DNA from 2 places in the Streptomyces sp. BK022 genome. Region 2 is predicted to be linked to the other one. Evidence: riboswitches for the same ligand, from Rfam matches in the RefSeq annotation. Region 2 holds a riboswitch; the other holds the start of a gene.

Region 1 (6,964 bases), on a different contig from region 2:
ACGGGCCGCCCGGCGCCCCGCGTGCGCCCCCTGCTGGCCGCGCTCGGCGGCACGGGGCTCGCGGTGTGCGCGCAGGGCGCCCAGGTGTACGACGCCGCCACCGGCACCCTGCTGTGGTCGGTCCGGCTGGACCGGGAGCTGGCCGAGACCGCGCTCGGCAAGATCGAGGCCGAGGTCGGCCAGGTGCACGCGGCCGCCGACCAGGACGGCGTGGACGGGCTCACCCTGATCGAGTCCGGCTACCGGATGCCGCACCCGACCCTGCCCGCCGTACGGGTGGAGCGGCGCGAGCAGCTCTGGCGGGCGCCGATCAGCAAGGTGCTGCTGCGCCACGACCGGCTGTCCGACGACGAGCTGGCGGCCACCGCCCGTGCGGTCGTCGGCTCGCTGGCCACGGTCACCATGTCGGGACCCGGCACGGTCGAGCTGCAGCCGTGCGGGATCACCAAGGCGACCGGTCTCGCGCTGGCCGCCGAGCACCTGGGCCTCGGCCGCGCGGACGCCGTCGCCTTCGGCGACATGCCGAACGACATCCCCATGTTCCAGTGGGCGGCCCACGGCGTCGCCATGGCCGGCGCCCACCCGGAACTGAAGGCGGTGGCCGACGAGGTGACCCTCTCCAACGAGGACGACGGGGTGGCCGTCGTCCTGGAGCGCCTGTTCACCCCCTGAAGCCGACGGCCCCCGCCGCATGCGCGAGGCGTGCGACGGGGGCGCGGTGCACGGTGATCGTGCGGCGGGCCTAGTACGGGCCGTTGACGTTGTCGATGGAGCCGTAGCGGTGGTACGCGTAGTTGCAGGCGGCGGTGATGTTGGCGACCGGGTTGTACGGGTCGAAGGACGTGCCGGCGACGTGGTACGTGCGGAAGGTCGGGTCGATCACCTGGAGCAGGCCCTTGGACGGGGTGCCGTTGATGGCGTTGATGTCCCAGTTGTTGATGGCCAGCGGGTTGCCCGAGGACTCGCGCATCACGTTGCGGTGGATGCCGTTGTAGGTGCCCGGGATGCCCTTCTCGGCCATGATCGCCAGGGACTGGCGGATCCAGCCGTCGAGGTTGTTCGGGTACACGGCGGAGGCGGCGGCGGGCTTGGCGGCCGGGGCGGCGGAGGCGCTGGTGGCGCCGACGAGGGGGAGCGCGAACATCGCGGCACCGGTACCGGCGACGGCGAGCGTGCGGACGATGCGCTTGGTGCGGGCACGGCGCGGCTGAGCGGCAGCAGACATGTCGGTGTTTCCTCTCCGTCGCCTGCGAGGTGAGCTGTCGGGTTCGGGCGGGGAGGTGCCCGGCCGCGTCGTCCCCGGTGCCCGTCGGACACCGGGGACGATCACGGCTTCACCCCGAGCCGTCCCGGCGCGACATGGGTCGCGCCGGTCCGGCGGCTTACCTGGGTCCCCCGCTCCTGCCGTACGAATGAGTTCGTGAGTGGGTGTGCCAGGCGCGGCAGGATTCGGCGTTCGCCTGACAGGGCGGGAACGTATGCGACCGCACATGTCCGGAACAAGTACCGGATTCACCCAAAGAGCTAGTTGACCTTGATCTGTCCCAAATGGCCCACTTGATCCTTTGCGCCCGCCAATCCCCAACTTCCGTACCGCGCACGGTAAGAAGGGGGTGAGAGGGGGGCTTTCGGGGGTATGCGCGCCGAGGTGGTCCGCGTGAGCCAACTCACGGAATCGCAAAATACGCAAAATCAGACATGGGGGATTATGTGGATTTGAGCCGTCTGTGGGTATTAGGGAGTGTCGGTCCCCCACAGGCGGAACCTCTTGCACTCTCCCGTTCGTTGGCCCGGTGTGACCCCCGGAGTGTCGGATCGTCCGGCCGACTCCCCCTATACCGACCGTTGTCGGCCATTCGGCACATGCCGGACGAAATCCGATACCTCACGAGCTGGACCGGTGGGTGCGATCGGTGATCGAAAGAGGACCGGATACGCTGACTTGACTGATGGCAGCGACCTATCGACAAGCCGTGAAGTCGCCAGCAGACACCAGCAGACAGGAGAACCTCGTGACCGTCGTCGGGCCGTTCGGGCTGAGCGTGCGGGACCAGGCACTGGAAGCCGATGTCCAGGCCGGACTGGCGGCTGTCGAGGCGGGCCTGCTAGAGGCCACCAAGAGCGAGGTCCCCTTCATCACCGGGTCCGCCCAGCACCTGGTGCGGGCCGGGGGCAAGCGGTTCCGTCCGCTGCTCGTGCTGCTGTCCGCCCAGTTCGGCGACCGGCACGCCCCGCGCATCATCCCCTCGGCCGTCGTCGTCGAGCTGACCCACCTGGCCACGCTCTACCACGACGACGTCATGGACGAGGCGGCCGTGCGGCGCGGCGTGGACAGCGCCAACACCCGCTGGGGCAACTCGGTCGCGGTGCTCACCGGTGACTTCCTCTTCGCCCGCGCGACGCAGATACTCGCCGATCTCGGCCCCGAGGCCGTCCGCGTGCAGGCCCTCGCCTTCGAGCGCCTCGTCACCGGCCAGATAATGGAGACCGCGGGTCCCCAGGACGGCCGCGACCCGGTCGAGCACTACCTCGACGTGCTCTCCGGCAAGACGGGCTCGCTGGTCGCCGTGTCCTGCCGGTTCGGCGCCATGATGTCCGGCGCCGACGAGAGCGTGGTCGACGTGCTCACCCAGTACGGCGAGCGGCTCGGCGTCGCCTTCCAGCTCGCCGACGACGTGCTGGACATCGCCTCCGACTCCGACGAGTCCGGCAAGACGCCCGGCACCGACCTGCGGGAAGGCGTGCCCACGCTGCCCGTGCTCCGGCTGCGCGAGCGCGCCGCCCGGCTCGGCGAGCCCGGCGACCTCGCGCTGTGCGAGCTGCTGGACTCCGACCTCAGCGACGACGCCCGGCTCGCCGAGGCGCTCACCGCCCTGCGCGCCCACCCCGCGCTGGACCAGGCCCGCCGCGACGCGGTCCGGTACGCGGAGGAGGCCCGCGCGGCCCTCGCCCCGCTGAAGGACTGCACCGCCAAGTCGGCCCTGATCGAGCTGTGCGACGCCGTGGTGCACCGGGCGGGCTAGGGCCTGCCCGACAGGCGCCGGCGCGTACGGGCGCTCGTACGACCCCTACGGGTCGGTGCGGGCGCCCGGTCGTCACGTCATACCGCAGGTGTACGCCGAGTTGGCTCCGTGGGCTGACGTACGAGGACTGCCGAATTGGTGTGATGGGCACCAGGGAAACCACCACTCCTCACCGATCCGGGTGAGAATGGCGGCTCAGGTGGAACCCATAGAGCGCAGCCGCCGCCGACGACGGAGGTAAGGCAGACATGGCACCGTACGAATCCGACCACGCGACCGGCACCGGCCCCGAGGACCCGCGTACCGGACGCCGCAAGGCCGCCCGGTACGTCGTGCCCGTCGCGGTGGTGGGTGTCGCGGCCGCCACCATCGGGCTGGTCCCGGCGCTCGCCGCCTCCGGCGACCCGGACCTGCCGAAGATCACCGCGCAGCAGCTCGTCGAGAAGATCGCCAAGTCCGACGTCCAGCGGATGTCCGGCACCGTGAAGATCAGCACCGACCTCGGCCTGCCCGACCTCGGCAGCCTCCAGCAGGGCATGGGCTCAGGCCAGGGCGACTCCTCCGCCGACCCGCGGACCAAGCTCACCGAGCTGGCGTCCGGTACCCACACCCTGCGCGTGGCCGCCGACGGCCCCGAGAAGCAGAAGGTCTCGCTGCTGGAGCGCGACGCCGAGTACAGCCTCATCCACCAGGGCAAGGACGTGTGGGGCTACGACAGCGCGAGCAACGAGGTCTTCCACACGACCGACCGGCACACCGGGGACAAGCGCGAGCACCGGCCGAGCGCCACGCCCGACGACTTCGCCGAGGAGGCGCTGAAGTCGGTCGACTCCACCACCTCGGTCACCGTCGACGGCACCGCCCGCATCGCCGGCCGCGACGCCTACCAGCTCGTGATCAAGCCCAAGCAGTCCGGCTCCACCGTCCGTGACGTCACCATCGGTGTCGACGCCAGGACTGGCCTGCCGCTGAAGTTCACCCTCACCCCGAAGAGCGGCGGCGCCCCCGTCCTCGACGCCGGCTTCACCAAGGTCTCCTTCGCCGCCCCGCCCGCCTCCACCTTCGACTTCCGCCCGCCCAGGGGCGCGAAGGTGACCGAGGAGAAGCCGGGCAGGGACGAGCACACCCCCGGCTTCGGCGGGCAGTTCGCGCCGGGCGGGCTGAGCGGCGCCGACACCATCGGCGAGGGCTGGACCACCATCGCCACGTTCGACACCGGCGCCAAGGGGGACAAGACCTCCCAGCAGGGTGGCGGCGCGATGGGCGGCTTCCTCGGCTCGCTGGGCGACCAGGTCTCCGGCGACTTCGGCAAGGGCACCGTCTTCTCCACCCGCCTGGTCAACGCCCTGATCACCGACGACGGCAAGGTCTACGCGGGCGCGGTCACCAAGGGGGCCCTGATCAAGGCGGCTGACGCGGACAAGTAACCGCCCGACACGCGAGGGGACCCGATGGAGCCAGCGTCCGTCACGGAGGAGGAGGCCGCGCCCGCCATCGCCACGCGCGGCCTCACCAAGCGGTACCGGGGCGGACAGCTCGCCGTGGACGGTCTGGACCTGACCGTCCCGGCGGGCAGCGTCTTCGGCTTCCTCGGCCCCAACGGCTCCGGCAAGACCACCACCATCCGCATGCTGATGGGCCTGATCGATCCGACCTCGGGCACCGCGCACGTCCTGGGCCGCCCCATGCCGGGCGCCACCCGTGCGGTCCTGCCCGAGGTCGGCGCCCTCATCGAGGGCCCCGCGCTCTACGGCTTCCTCTCCGGCCGGGACAACCTGCTGCGCTACGACGCCGCCGACCCGGCCGCCGACCCCCGTACCCGGCGCGCCCGCACCGCCGCCGCGCTGGAGCGGGTGGGGCTCGCCACGGCCGGGGGCAAGAAGGCGAGGGCGTACTCGCTCGGCATGAAGCAGCGCCTCGGACTGGCCGCCGCCCTGCTCCGGCCGCGCCGCCTGCTCGTGCTGGACGAGCCGACCAACGGGCTCGACCCGCAGGGCATGCGCGAGATCCGCGGCCTGATCCGGGAACTGGCCGCCGACGGCACCACCGTCTTCCTCTCCTCCCACCTCCTCGACGAGATCGAGCAGGTCTGCACGCACGCGGCGGTGATGACCCGCGGCCGGCTCGTGGTCCAGGGCGCGGTGGCCGACCTGTCCGCCGGGGCGCGCGGCCGGCTCGCCGTGACCACCCCGGACGCGGCGGACGCGGCCCGCGTGCTCAAGGAGCAGGGCGTCACCGACCTCACCGTGGCCGGCGGGACGGTCACCGGGGAACCGCCCGACCGCGACCTCGCCGAGGTGAACGCCGCCCTGGTCGCGGCGGGCGTGCGGGTACGGGGGTTCACGCTCGAACGGGCCTCGCTGGAGGACGCGTTCGTGGCACTGACCGGAGAGGGCTTCGATGTCGCGGGCTGAGACCACGTTTCCCCCTGCCCCCCGGCCGCTGTGGACCTTCGGGTTGCTGCGCAGCGAGCTGGTCACCACTCTGCGCCGCTGGCGCACCCTGGTGCTGCTCGCGGTGCTGGCGGCCGTACCGGTACTGATCGGGATCGCGGTGCGGGTCGAGACCGGGGGCGGCGGTGACCCGGAGCGGGGCGGCGGTGGCCCCGCCTTCATCGCGCAGGTCACCAACAACGGGCTGTTCCTGGTCTTCACCGCGCTCGCGGCGACCCTGCCGTTCTTCCTGCCGATGGCGGTCGGGGTGATCGCGGGGGACGCGGTGGCGGGGGAGGCGGGCGCGGGCACGCTGCGCTATCTGCTGGTCGCCCCGGCGGGGCGCACCCGGCTGCTGCTGACCAAGTACGCGACCGTCCTGGCCTTCTGCCTGCTGGCCACCCTGGTGGTCGCGGGCTCCGCGCTGGTCGTGGGCGCGCTGCTGTTCCCGCTGGGGGAGGTCACCACGATCTCCGGTACGCGGATCGGGTTCGGCGACGGGCTGCTCCGGGCGCTGCTGATCGCCCTCGCCGTGGCGGCCTCGCTGGCCGGGGTGGCGGCGCTCGGACTGTTCGTGTCGACGCTGACCAACAGCGGGATCGCGGCGATGGCGACCACGGTGGGGCTGCTGATCACCGTGCAGATCCTCGACCAGATCCCGCAGCTCCACGCGATCCAGCCATACCTGTTCTCGCACTACTGGCTGTCCTTCGCGGACCTCCTGCGCGACCCGGTCCTCTGGGACGACCTCCGCCGCAACCTGGTCCTCCAGGGGGTCTACGCGGCGGTGTTCGGCACGGCGGCGTGGGCGCGGTTCACGGCGAAGGACATCACGGCCTAGCTGTTCGGTTCAGGCGCCGGGGAAGCGGGCGAACGGGGGCTCGCCGGCGAAGAAGGTCTTCGCGCGGGCCAGGGCATCGGTGTCGTGGCGTACGTCGCCCGGCCCGCTGCCGTTGCCGAGCAGCACCCCGCCGAAGCGCATCCCCAGGTACGCGGCGGAGTTGTTCAGGCTCCCGATCAGGGGCTGTGCCACCGAGGAGTCCTGGGCCGCGAGCGCGGTCACGCCCCACAGGGTCCGGCCGGCCATCGCCTCCTTGAAGCCGGCCTCGGGGATGCGGAGCCAGCCCGACCAGTGGTCCAGGTAACGCTTGGTGAGGCTGGAGAGGGAGTACCAGTACAGCGGCGAGGCGATCACCACGTCCGTCGCGGCGAGGGTGGCGTCCAGCAGCGTCCCGGCGGGGGTGCCGGGGGCGGGGCGTACGTGGTCGCTGTCGTGCCGGAGGTCCTCCGCCTCGGGCAGCGGCAGCCCGGCCAGCCTGATCCACTCCTGCTCCACCCCCTCCGGCAACTGCTCGGCGGCGGCACGGGCCAGGAACTCGGTGTTGCCCTGAGTGCGGGCACTGCCCAGGACGAAGAGGAATCTACGGCGCATGAGGACCCCCGGGACGAGAGAAGTTAAATCCGCATGCATCTTATGCACATGCAAGTACTGCGCGGAAGGGCGGCTGG
Region 2 (6,964 bases):
GGCGTCGCGGGCCATGTCCTCGACCTCGCCGATGGTCTCCGCGCCCGCGAAGCCACCGCCGATGAAGACGAAGGTGAGCGCCTTGCGGCGGATCTCCTCGTCGGTCGTGGAGTCGGCCTTGTCGAGCTGCTCCAGGACGTGGTTGCGCAGGCCGATGGCCTCCTCGATGCCCTTCATGCCGATGCCCTGCTCGGCGAGGCCGGGAATCGGGAAGGTGCGCGAGACCGCGCCCATGGCGATGACCAGGTAGTCGAACGGCAGCTCGTACGCCTCGCCCACGAGGGGGGCGATCGTGGCGACCTTGCGGTCCTGGTCGATGGTGGTGACCCGGCCGGTGAGGACCTCCGCCTTCGGCAGCACGCGTCGCAGCGGTACGACGACGTGGCGAGGGGAGATGTTGCCGGCGGCGGTTTCGGGGAGGAAGGGCTGGTAGGTCATGTACGACCGGGGGTCGACGACCGTGACGGTCGCCTCTCCGAAGCGCATCTTCTTGAGGATGCGCCGAGCTGCGTACAGGCCTACGTACCCACCGCCTACTACGAGGATCCTGGGACGCTCCGTGGTGCTCATGCCATCGAGTATCCACCCGGCCCAGGGGGGTAGCTCGTGCGCCCCTTCACAAGCTTGCAGAGGGGATATGTTATCCTCCGCCGCTCGCGTGACGCAGGTCATGTTCACAAGGGGGAACCCCACGTGATCCCGACCCGTTGTCAATGCCGCTTGAGCTGGCTTTCCGGCCTCTTCGACCCCTCCCCGGACACCCCGCGCAGGCACCCCGGACACCCCCGCGAAACCGTGCCGCAATACGGTCGTGATCATGCTCCAGGGGCCGTCCGGACCCCGAACGGGCCAATGCGGACCCCTGCGTCCCCCACGAGGGCCGATTTCCTTGTGAAGAACTTCACGAAGGTTGTGGCGAGCACCCCGCGAAGCGGCGTGTCAGCCGCCCCGCGGAGGCGCTCATACGTCGTCCCGGCTGCTCAGCCGCACGCTACTGGACGGTAACAAGCCGTCCCGGTACGGGCGTCGGCAGGGGTCGCGCGGATCAGGCGATGGACCACGCGATGCCGTCGAGGATGTCGTGCTCGCTGACGACGACCTCCTCGGCACCGGTGCGCTCCATGATCGAGAGCAGCACGAGGGCCCCCGCCCCGATCACGTCCACCCGGCCGGGGTGCATGCAGGGGATCTCCGCGCGCTCGGCGTGCGAGGAACTGAGCAGCCACTCGGTGATCTGGCGGACACGGGCCCGCGAGATCCGGGAGTGGTGGATGCGCGCGGAGTCGTACTCCGGCAGCTCCAGCGCGATGGCGGCCACCGTGGTGACCGAGCCCGCGAGCCCGACCAGGGTGCGCGCCTCGTCCAGCGGCACGGTCTCGGCGGCCAGGTCCAGCGCGGCCGCGATGTCGGTCCTCATGGCCGCGACCTGCTCGTGCGCCGGCGGGTCGGTGACCTTGCCGTCGTGCACCAGGTGCCGCTCGGTCAGCCGCACGCAGCCGATGTCCACCGACCGCGCGGCGGCCACGTGGTCGTCGCCGACGACGAACTCGGTGGAGCCGCCGCCGATGTCCACCACCAGGTACGGCTTCTCCAGGTGGTCGCTGCCGGACAGCTCCCTGGTCGCCCCGGTGAAGGAGAACTCGGCCTCCTGGTCACCGGTGATGACCTCCGGCTCCACACCCAGGATGTCCATGACCCCGCGGGTGAACTCGTCCCGGTTCTCCGCGTCGCGCGAGGCGGAGGTGGCGACGAACCGCACCCTCGTCGCGCCGAGTTCGCGGATGACCTCGGCGTACTCCCGGCAGGCGGCGAAGGTGCGCTCCAGCGCCTCGGGGGCGAGACGGCCGGTGCGGTCGACGCCCTGGCCGAGCCGGACGATCGTCATCCGGCGGTCCAGGTCGGTCAGTTCACCCGTCTCGGGAGAGACGTCGGCGACCAGCAGGCGGATGGAGTTGGTACCGCAGTCCACGGCGGCCACACGGGTCATCGCTGCTCCTCCGCACCGGATCCGGCCTCCGCCACGCAGGCGCCGGGCACCACGCAGGGGCCCTTCGCCCACCACTCGGGCAGCATGGCGATGGCCTCGTCGCCCAGCGGGTTCACGCCCGGTCCGGCGGCCAGCGAGTGGGCCACCAGGACGTGCAGGCACTTCACCCGGTCGGGCATGCCGCCCGCGCTGGGGAAGCCCGCCAGCACCTCGATCTCGTCCCGGCGCCGGATGTAGTCCTCGTGCGCCGCCCGGTAGGCCGCGGCCAGCTCCGGATCGGTCTGCAGCCGCTCGGTCATCTCCTTCATCACGCCGTTCGCCTCCAGCGTGCCGATGGCCGAGGCGGCGCGGGGGCACGTCAGGTAGTACGTCGTCGGGAAGGGCGTGCCGTCGGGCAGCCGGGGCGCCGTCTCCACGACGTCCGGCTGGCCGCAGGGGCAGCGGTGGGCGATGGCCCGCAGGCCGCGCGGCGGGCGGCCGAGCTGGAGCTCGAAGGCGGCGATGTCCGCCTCGGTGGGCTCGGTGCGCGGGGTGTGGGGCGGGGGCGTTTCCATGACTGCTTCCGTAAGTGGCTTGTCTTCGGTCACCGGCGGGTGCCGGTCACTGGTCGGAGGCGTCGGACTTGTCGACGCCGTCCCAGACGTTGGCGTACCAGGGGCGGTGAGCGGCACCGCGGTCGGTGCGGGACTGCTGGGCGGCGCCCGGGTCGATCACGACGTACCCGGTCTCGCCGGGCATCACATAGTGCAGCCTGCGCCGGATCTGCTGTTCGGCGTAGGCGTCGTCCTGCCAGCGGGCCTTGACGTCCCTGAGCTGCTCGACCCGGGCGCGGGCCTGTTCCTGGCGGTGCTTCAGGTCCGCGATCTCGGCGCGCTGGGAGACGTACTGCCGCATCGGGTAGGCGAGCGCCACGATCATCGAGCACAGCACCAGGGCCAGCAGGGCGGCGCGGCCGGTGAGGCGGGAGCGGCGGGCCTGCCGTTTGGTCTGGGAGCGGTAGACGCGGGCCGCCGTCTGCTCACCGAGCAGCCGCAGCCTGGTCGTGGTGGAGAAACGGTCCCGGTCCCTCGCGGCCATCTGGCTCTCCGCCTCCACTGTGCCTGTGCGCCTTCGGCTCTGCGCCGCGCGCGGTGCTCATACGCGCGTACGTCCCCGGACACGGTACGGGACCGGGTCCGGGGACGTACGTACGACGGGCGGAGCCGGCTCGCGCCGACCCGCCGGGGTCAGCCCTTGAAGCGCGGGAAGGCGCTGCGGCCGGCGTAGACCGCGGCGTCGTCGAGGATCTCCTCGATGCGCAGGAGCTGGTTGTACTTGGCGACGCGCTCGGAGCGGGCCGGGGCACCGGTCTTGATCTGGCCGCAGTTGGTGGCGACGGCCAGGTCGGCGATGGTGACGTCCTCGGTCTCGCCGGAGCGGTGGGACATCATGCACTTGTAGCCGTTGCGCTGGGCCATCTCGACGGCGTCCAGGGTCTCGGTCAGCGAGCCGATCTGGTTGACCTTGACCAGCAGGGCGTTGGCGACGCCCTCCTCGATGCCGCGGGCGAGGCGCTCGGGGTTGGTGACGAACAGGTCGTCGCCGACGATCTGCACCTTGTCGCCGATGCGGTCGGTGAGGACCTTCCAGCCCGCCCAGTCGTCCTCGAACAGCGGGTCCTCGATGGAGACGAGCGGGTAGGCCGCGACGAGCTCCTCGTAGTACTCCGTCATCTCGGCGGCGGAGCGCTCCTTGCCCTCGAAGAGGTACTTGCCGTCCTTGTAGAACTCGGACGCGGCGACGTCGAGGGCGAGGGCGATCTGCTCGCCGGGGGCGTAGCCGGCCTCCTTGATGGCCTCGAGGATGAGGTCGAGGGCCTCACGGTTGGAGCCGAGGTTCGGCGCGAAGCCGCCCTCGTCGCCGAGACCGGTGGCGAGGCCCTTGCTCTTCAGGACCTTCTTGAGGGTGTGGTAGACCTCGGTGCCCCAGCGCAGGGCCTCGGAGAAGGACTCCGCGCCGATCGGGGCGATCATGAACTCCTGGATGTCCACGTTGGAGTCGGCGTGCGAGCCGCCGTTCAGGATGTTCATCATCGGCACCGGGAGCAGGTGCGCGTTGGGGCCGCCCAGGTAGCGGAAGAGCGGCAGGTCGCTGGCCTCGGAGGCGGCGTGCGCCACGGCGAGGGAGACGCCGAGGATGGCGTTGGCGCCGAGCGAGCCCTTGTTGTCGGTGGCGTCCAGGTCGAACATGGCCTGGTCGATCAGGCGCTGCTCGGTGGCGTCGTAGCCGACCAGCTCCGGGCCGATCTGCTCGATGACGGCGAGGACGGCCTTCTCGACACCCTTGCCCTGGTAGCGGTTCGGGTCACCGTCGCGCAGCTCGATGGCCTCGAAGGCACCGGTGGAGGCGCCGGACGGGACGGCGGCACGACCCGTGCTGCCGTCGTCGAGGCCGACCTCGACCTCGACCGTGGGGTTGCCTCGGGAGTCCAGGATTTCCCGGGCTACGACGACGTCGATGGACGGCACGAGCATCTCCTTCATGGATGTGACGCGATGAGTGCGGGGCGTGCGCCGGATGGCATGCCTTGCCTCTAGAGCCTAACCGTCCTGGGGCCGTCGGCCGTCGACCGACCGCCTCGTGGACGGGGTGGGACAGGGAGACGGTACCCATTGTTCCCGTCCGGAACAAAGGGTTCTGGGCAAAGCTTCCGGACGCGCGGGCCGGTGCGCCGGGCGGGCCGGCCGCACCACGCGCACCGCCCCGGCGCGCGGGGGGAACGCGCACCGGGGCGGGGGGTCCATCAGGGGACCGGAAGCTCGGGGGCCGGACGGTTCGGGGGCCGGGCCGCCGAGCGGGTCGCGGTTACTTCAGGTGGAGCATCTGGCCGGGGAAGATGAAGTCGGCCTTCTCGACGATGTCCTTGTTCAGGTCGAACAGCTTCTTCCAGCCGCCCTCGACCTTGTGCTTGGCGGCGATGGAGCTGAGCGTGTCGCCCTTGACCACCTTGTACTCGCCGTCGCCCTTCTTGACCTTGCCACCGGTCGGCGTGGTGACGGTCTTGCTCGCGTCCGGACGCTCGGTGGAGCGGGAGGCGGCCTGGTCGTCGGCGGCGCGGCCGGAGGTGTCGGCCGCGGCCTTGTCCTCCGTCTTGGTGTCCGTGGACGGAGCCGGGCTCGCCGGGGCGGCGGAACCGCTGTACGGCGTGCTGGACAGACCCGTGCCGCAGACCGGCCAGGCGCCCTTGCCCTGGGCGGAGAGCACCTTCTCGGCGACGGTGATCTGCTGTTCCTTGCTCGCCTTGTCGGCGGTGGCGGCGTACTGCGTGCCGCCGTACGCGGCCCAGGTGGAGGCGGAGAACTGGAGCCCGCCGTAGTAACCGTTGCCGGTGTTGATGGACCAGTTGCCGCCCGACTCGCACTGGGCGACGGCGTCCCACTCGGAACCGGTGGCGGCGGAGGCGCTGCCCGACGCCATCACCGGGCCCGCGACGGCCGCGCCGGCGACACCGGCGAGCGCGAGGACACGGACGGTCTTGGACGGGCGACGGCGCTTGCCCTTGCTGGAAAGCAGCATGGATCGATCCCCTCACCGACGCCTGCGAGGTGAGCTGTCGGGTTCGGGCCGGTTGAGTTGCCCGGCCACCCCTCCCCGGTACTTCTGGAAGGCGTGGCTCCACCCCAAGCCCGTCCCGGTGTCGGACACCGGTTCGGGCACCTACCTTGGGTCCCCCGCTCCTGCCTACGGCGCTTTACGCGACGGTTGTCCCCGACGGCCGCTGGCAGGATTCGGCGTTGCGGCCACGGGGGCTCGTGGTGACGAGCGGTCCCGACCGTAGACATGCCGCGCGGCGAAATTCAAAGACGATCAGGTCTTCTGAGAGTCATCCCACACTTTCGCCAAATAGGACATATAAGAAGATAGCGGGGCGTCAAATGCCGCTATTCGGAGTCCTATTCGCCCGGCACCCGCAGGGTCCGGCCCGGGTCGACATGGTTCGGGTCGGCGCCGATGGCCTGCTTGTTCGCGGCGTAGAGGGCCTCCCAGCCGCCGTCCACACCAAGGGAGTCGGCGATGGAGCCGAGGGTGTCCCCGTCGCGGACGGTGTAGGTGCCCGCAGAGGCGGTGGCGTGGCGGCCCGTGCCGGCTGTGTGCTGACCTTCCGTCACGTTCTCGTCGGCGCTGCCGCCGCGGTGACGGCCGCCGCCGAGGTCGCCGGTGTCGACGAGGCTCCAGGAGCCGCCGTCCTCCCACGACTCGTCGTCCTCCGCCGCGGGGGCGCCGGAGGCCGAACCGCCGTCCTTGTACCCGTGACCGGCGGCCGGGGGCGTGGACGCGTCGGAGCGGGCGGCTCCGGTGTCCTTCCCGGCGTCGCCGGCGGTGTCCTTCTCGCCGGCGCCCGAGGACGGCTTGCCGGTCTCCTTGGCGGAGGAGTCGGACGAGCCGGACGACGGGGAGGAATCACCCAGTCCGGGCGAGTCGGAAGCATCGGACGAAGCGTCCGCCTCCGGGGTCTCGCTCGACTTGCCGGCGTCCTTGCCCGGGGCGCCCTGACCGGCGGACGGGGTCTCGCTCACACCCGTGTCGACGTCCACCGAGCCGGAGTTGGAGGTCAGCCCGGAGACCAGGGCGCAGGTGGCCCAGTGGGTGGTGCCCTGGTCGGCCAGGATCTTCTCGGCCACCGAGATCTGCTGCGAGCGGCTGGCCTGGTCGGCGCTGGCCGCGTACTGCGTGCCGCCGTACTTGTCCCAGTCGTCCTGGGATATCTGGAGGCCGCCGTAATAGCCGTTGCCGGTGTCGGCGCTCCAGGAGCCACCGCTCTCGCACTCGGCGACCCTGTCCCAGGTGGTGCCGTCGGCCGCGTTGGCGCTCGCCGCCCCGAGGAGCGGGATGGCGATGGCGGACGTGGTCACGCCGGCCGCGACGAGGAGCGCCGGAGCCTGGCGGGGGCGACGGTGCCTACCGTTCCCGGAGAGCATGCGGTTGCCTTTCGTGCGA

Evidence for each region. A riboswitch is a leader RNA that binds a small molecule or an ion and turns the genes downstream of it on or off. The one in region 2 is predicted to bind cyclic di-AMP.
Region 1: linked by a shared signal. The riboswitch ahead of EV284_RS06480 (transglycosylase SLT domain-containing protein) and the one ahead of EV284_RS26945 (transglycosylase family protein) in region 2 are both predicted to bind cyclic di-AMP.

The regions. Positions count from the first base shown of each region.
Region 1 covers NZ_SHKU01000002.1:108,307-115,270, forward strand. Annotated here, with positions in the region: gene EV284_RS06475 (Cof-type HAD-IIB family hydrolase) at 1-672, shown strand, start outside; gene EV284_RS06480 (transglycosylase SLT domain-containing protein) at 743-1,225, opposite strand; cyclic di-AMP (ydaO/yuaA leader) riboswitch at 1,230-1,465, opposite strand; gene EV284_RS06485 (polyprenyl synthetase family protein) at 2,013-3,023, shown strand; gene EV284_RS06490 (sigma-E factor regulatory protein RseB domain-containing protein) at 3,272-4,450, shown strand; gene EV284_RS06495 (ABC transporter ATP-binding protein) at 4,475-5,437, shown strand; gene EV284_RS06500 (ABC transporter permease) at 5,424-6,296, shown strand; gene EV284_RS06505 (NAD(P)H-dependent oxidoreductase) at 6,306-6,887, opposite strand.
Region 2 covers NZ_SHKU01000007.1:80,863-87,826, forward strand. Annotated here, with positions in the region: gene EV284_RS26920 (NAD(P)/FAD-dependent oxidoreductase) at 1-570, opposite strand, end outside; gene EV284_RS26925 (Ppx/GppA phosphatase family protein) at 1,046-1,987, opposite strand; gene EV284_RS26930 (DUF501 domain-containing protein) at 1,984-2,541, opposite strand; gene EV284_RS26935 (septum formation initiator family protein) at 2,588-3,064, opposite strand; gene eno (phosphopyruvate hydratase) at 3,214-4,500, opposite strand; gene EV284_RS26945 (transglycosylase family protein) at 4,832-5,542, opposite strand; cyclic di-AMP (ydaO/yuaA leader) riboswitch at 5,547-5,725, opposite strand; gene EV284_RS26950 (transglycosylase family protein) at 5,920-6,945, opposite strand.